DNA from 2 places in the Azospira sp. I09 genome. Region 2 is predicted to be linked to the other one. Evidence: predicted binding sites of a transcription regulator. Region 2 holds the regulator's gene; the other holds the start of a gene.
The links. The regulator sigma-54, encoded in region 2, starts transcription at its own class of promoters, with help from an activator protein. The targets are predictions, from matches to a motif close to TGGCACGCTTNCTGCTNA.
Positions count from the first base shown of each region.

Region 1 (2,459 bases), 1.4 Mb from region 2:
ACGGAGAGGAAGCCTTCCTTGGGGCTGCCGGTGAGGTCGGAGACCACTTCCGGCGTATAGCGGGCGTAGTGGGCCTTCATCAGGTTCCACACGCAGCGCGGGTGCTGCAGGGTCGGGTCGGTCTTGGCCTGGCCCTTGGCATCCAGCTCGTAGCTCCAGGAGCCCCGGTCGTACTTGCCCTTGGCCTCGTCGTAGCCGGAGAAGAGGCCCTCGTCGAAGGTGAAGCCTTCATTGACGATGAAGCTGGCGTTGGTGAAGGACTTGACGTAGTCCCACTGGATCTTGTCGTTGCTCACCAGCCAGTTGATGATGCCGCCCAAGAAGGCGATGTCGGAACCGGCGCGGATCGGCACGAATTCGTCGGCGACGGCGGCGGAGCGGTTGAAGCGCGGGTCCACCACGATCAGCTTGGCGCCCTTCTTCTTCGCCTCGATGGCCCACTTGAAGCCCACCGGGTGGGCCTCGGCCGGGTTGCCGCCCATGATCAGGATGAAGTCGGCGTTCTTGATGTCCACCCAGGTGTTGGTCATGGCGCCGCGGCCGAAGGTGGCGGCCAGGGCGGCCACCGTGGGGCCGTGGCAGACCCGGGCCTGGGCGTCGGTACCGACGATGCCCAGGGAGCGCATGAACTTCTGGGTCAGGATGCCGGTTTCGTTGGAGGAGGCGGAGGCGGTCAGCATGGCGGTGGACAGCCAGCGGTTCACCGTCACGCCGTCGGCGTTCTTGGCGACGAAGTTGGCGTCCCGGTCGGCCTTCATGTGCTTGGCGATGCGTTCCACCGCCTCGTGCCAGGAGATGCGCTTCCATTCCTTGCTGCCCGCTTCCCGCACTTCCGGGTACTTGAGGCGGTTGGGGCTGTGGATGAAGTCCAGCAGGCCCGCGCCCTTGGGGCACAGGGAGCCGCGGCTGACGGGGTGATCCGGGTCGCCCTCGATGTGGATGATCTCCTGCTTGGCGTTCTTGGCGCCGTCGCCCAGGCTGTACATGAGCAGGCCGCAGCCCACCGAACAGTAGGTACAGGTGTTGCGGATTTCCTTGGCCCGGGTCAGCTTGTACTGACGTACCTCGGCCAGGGCGGTGGCGGGCGAGAAGCCCAGGGCCACCAGGCTGGAGGCGGAAAGACCCGCCGCCGAAACCTTGAAGAACTGCCGTCGTGTGACTTGCATGAATCCTCCCTTGAAAGCGGAATTGCCGTGCTCCGGGCCGCCCGTGCAGAAGTCGCCTGACCTTCCGCCGGACCGTCGCCGCCCACGGCTCGGGGAACATTTCGCACTTTCCGTGCCACCCGCCAAAACCGCTTCGCCACAAGGGTTTTGTGCTTTGCAGCAAGCAAAAACGGGACATTCTGTCCCTCGCTGACCGGACAGAATGTCCCGCTGCAGCGCAGCAGAAAGGCCCTACCCCGCCCCCGCAGCGGGGCCGAAAATGGGCCGTCGCCATCGGTACCGGACCCCGCCACGGCCCTGGCGCCGCGCCGTTCCGCCGCCCCGCCATTCGCGCCCGGCGCCGCTTCCGGGCACAATCCCGTGCACGATTCTTGCAACCCTGCGCCGATGGCCCGCCAGCCCGGGCCCAATCCGGCCCTCACCGCCCACTGAAGAGACCCACCCACATGACCCTCTCCGCCCACGACGACACCGCCGCCGCCATGGCCGCCGCCGGCCTGGTGCCCGGCCAGTCCCCCTCCCCCGTGCGCCTGCCCGCCGCCGCCAGCGTCTTCAAGACCCGGGCCGCCCGCCTGCGCCAGCTGGCCGAAGGCCACAGCCTGGGCGACTGGCTCGGTTTCGTCGCCACCCTCAGCGACGCCCAGCAACAACGCATCGACGCCGCCCCCGGCCTGACCCCCGGCGCCTCGCCGGAACAGCAATGGCAGGGCGACCTGCAGGCCCTGCTGGCCCTGCTCCAGGACCAGGTACCCGAACCGGCCCGTCCCACCCTGGCCGCCCTGCAGCAGGCCGACGCCGCCAGCCTCAGCGCCCTGGCCGAGCGCATCGTCGGCGGCACCATGGAAGCGGACGACATGATCCTCGCCCCCTTCGTCATGGCCGCCCTGCAAGTGGCCTGGACCCGCCACGCCGCCGGCCTGGACGCCGCCAGCGTCGCCGCCCCCGCCACCGCCCACAGCTGCCCCGTCTGCGGCAGCGCCCCGGTGGCCGGCGTCATCCACGTCGGCAACGAATCCGGCGGCCTGCGCTACCTGCACTGCGGCCTCTGCCACACCGCCTGGCACCACGTCCGCGCCACCTGTGTCGCCTGCGGCGAAGGCAAGGAAGTCAGCTACCGCGCCCTCGACGAGCGGGAAGACGGCGCCCGGGCCGAAGCCTGCGACACCTGCCGCAACTATCTGAAGCTGCTGCTGGCCGAGAAGGCCCCCGGCCTGGACCCCATCGCCGACGACATGGCCACCCTGGCCCTGGACATCCTGGTGAGCGAGGAAGGCTACCAGCGCATCGGCATCA
Region 1 is NZ_AP021844.1:67,144-69,602, reverse strand. It holds gene fdnG (formate dehydrogenase-N subunit alpha) at 1-1,166, opposite strand, end outside; gene fdhE (formate dehydrogenase accessory protein FdhE) at 1,613-2,459, shown strand, end outside.
Region 1: fdnG (formate dehydrogenase-N subunit alpha) is a predicted target of sigma-54. The motif match lies at 1,267-1,284, and genes of this name have one in related genera.

Region 2 (2,459 bases):
CAGGTTGTTCTCGAACAGCAGTCCGGCCTGCTCGAATGCCCGCTTCTTGCTGCTGGCTTCGAGGTCCAGCAGGATGTGGGCGGGAGGGAGGAGTTTGGCAATCAGATCCATGGGGCGGGAACCTTCCCCGAACAGCGGGATGGCGGCGGCAGGGCCGGTTGGAGACTGGGATTCAGGCAGGATACCAGGCGAAAAGTGGCGGGATCATAACGGAAAACGACCCCGCCGCCTATGCCTTTCGTCCCAGTCCCGGAGAGGGAATCAGATCACTCTTCGATGTGATTCTTGATGGTGTCGCGGTGGTGATCCTGGGCCTTCTGCTTGTACTTCTGCACTTGGCGGTCCAGCTTGTCGATCAGGGTGTCCACGGCGGCATACAGGTCGGCATCCTCGGCATCCACGTGGATGTCCTTGCCGGGCACGCGCACGGTGACTTCAGCCTTCTGCTTCAGCTTTTCCACGGTGAGGATGACGTTGACGTCGATGACGCTGTCGAAGTGACGCGTAACCCGCTCCAGCTTGGCAGTGACGTAGTCGCGGATCGCCGGGGTGACTTCCAGGTGATGTCCGGTGATGTGCAGGTTCATGGCTCGCTCCTTTTTTAGATGGACTTGCGTAGGTTGGCCGGCGAAATGTTGAGCGCTTCTCTGTATTTTGCAATGGTTCGACGCGCCACAACAATGCCTTGTTGGCCAAGAATTTCGGATATTTGACTGTCCGAAAGGGGTTTTTTGGGGTCTTCGGCCGCCACCAGCTGCTTGATCAGGGCCCGGATGGCGGTGGCCGAACAGGCGCCCCCCGTATCCGTGGCCACGTGGCTGCCGAAGAAATACTTGAGTTCGAAAATGCCCCGGGGGGTGGCCATGTACTTCTGGGTGGTCACCCGGGAGACGGTGGATTCGTGCAGGCCCAGGGTTTCGGCGATTTCCCGCAGTACCAGGGGACGCATGGCCACCTCGCCGTGTTCGAAGAACTGGCGCTGGCGGTCCAGGATGGCCTGGGACACGCGCAGGATGGTGTCGAAACGCTGCTGCACGTTCTTGATCAGCCAGCGGGCCTCCTGCAGCTGGCCGGAGAGGCTGGAGCCGCGCTGCTTGGAGAGGATCTCGGCGTAGAGCCGGTTGATGCGCAGGCGCGGGTAGGCGTCCGGATTGATGCTGGCGGTCCACTGGTTGCGCACCTTCTTCACCACCACGTCCGGGGTGATGTAGCGGGCATCCAGGGGCGCGTACTGGGCGCCGGGCCGGGGGTTGAGGCTCTTCACCAGGTTGGTGACGGCGCGCAGGCGCTCGTCGTCGCAGCCCAGCAGCTTCTTCAGCTTGGTGAAGTCCCGGCCGGCCAGCAGTTCCAGGTGATGGCGCACCAGCTTCAGGGCCTGGTCCCGCACCTCGTCGGCCGGCAGGGCTTCCAGCTGCAGGGCCAGGCATTCGCCCGGAGTGCGGGCACCGACACCGGTCGGGTCCAGGTGCTGCAGGTGGCGCAGGGCGATCTGCAGGTCGTCCAGATCGATTTCCAGCTCTTCCGGCAGGGCTTCCTGCAGCTCCTCCAGGGGCTGGGTCAGGTAGCCGTCCTCGTCCAGCGCCTCGATCAGGAAGCTGACCAGCTGCCGGTCCCGCTCGGAGAGCTGCATCAGGCCCAGCTGCCAGTTGAGGTGGTCGCGCAGGGAGGTGTTGGCGGCCTGCACTTCCTGGAAGTCGGAATCCTCGTCCTCGTCGCGGGAGGCGGAAGGGTAGCTGCCTTCGGCAAACCAGTCCTCGCCCTCACCCAGGCGGTCCCGGCTGTCGTCCCGGACTTCTTCGGGGCCGTGACTGTCGGCGCCTTCACCGGATTCGCCGCTATCGCCTTCCCGCGGGCCTTCGGCAGCGGACTCGGCCGTACTGCCGGCGTATTCGCCTTCGCTCCCGCTGTAGGAGGGCTCGTAGTTCTCGTCCTCCCGCTCCAGCAGGGGGTTTTCCAGCAGATACTTCTCCAACTCCTGCTCCAGCTCAAGCGTCGACAGTTGCAGCAGCCGGATGGACTGCTGCAGCTGTGGCGTCAGGGCCAAGTGCTGCGAGAGTTTGAGTTGGAGGGTTGGTTTCATGGACCCGGGGCCGAAGGGGCCGGCGGCAATGAGCGGGTTGAGGGAAAGACTCGGAGACTGGGCTCGTCAGAGACGGAAGCTCTCGCCCAGATATACTTTTCGGACGTCTTCATTATAAACGATCTCATCCGGGCGGCCAGACGCCAGCACCCGTCCCTCATTGATGATGTAGGCCCGGTCGCAGATGCCCAGGGTCTCACGCACGTTGTGGTCGGTGATGAGCACGCCGATGCTGCGGTCCTTGAGGAAACGGATGATCTTCTGGATTTCCAGCACGGCGATGGGGTCCACGCCGGCGAAGGGCTCATCCAGCAGGATGAAACGGGGAGAGGTGGCCAGGGCCCGGGCGATTTCCACCCGGCGGCGCTCGCCACCGGAC
Region 2 is NZ_AP021844.1:2,454,738-2,457,196, forward strand. It holds gene ptsN (PTS IIA-like nitrogen regulatory protein PtsN) at 1-111, opposite strand, end outside; gene hpf (ribosome hibernation-promoting factor, HPF/YfiA family) at 267-587, opposite strand; gene AZSP09_RS11510 (RNA polymerase factor sigma-54) at 602-2,080, opposite strand; gene lptB (LPS export ABC transporter ATP-binding protein) at 2,147-2,459, opposite strand, start outside.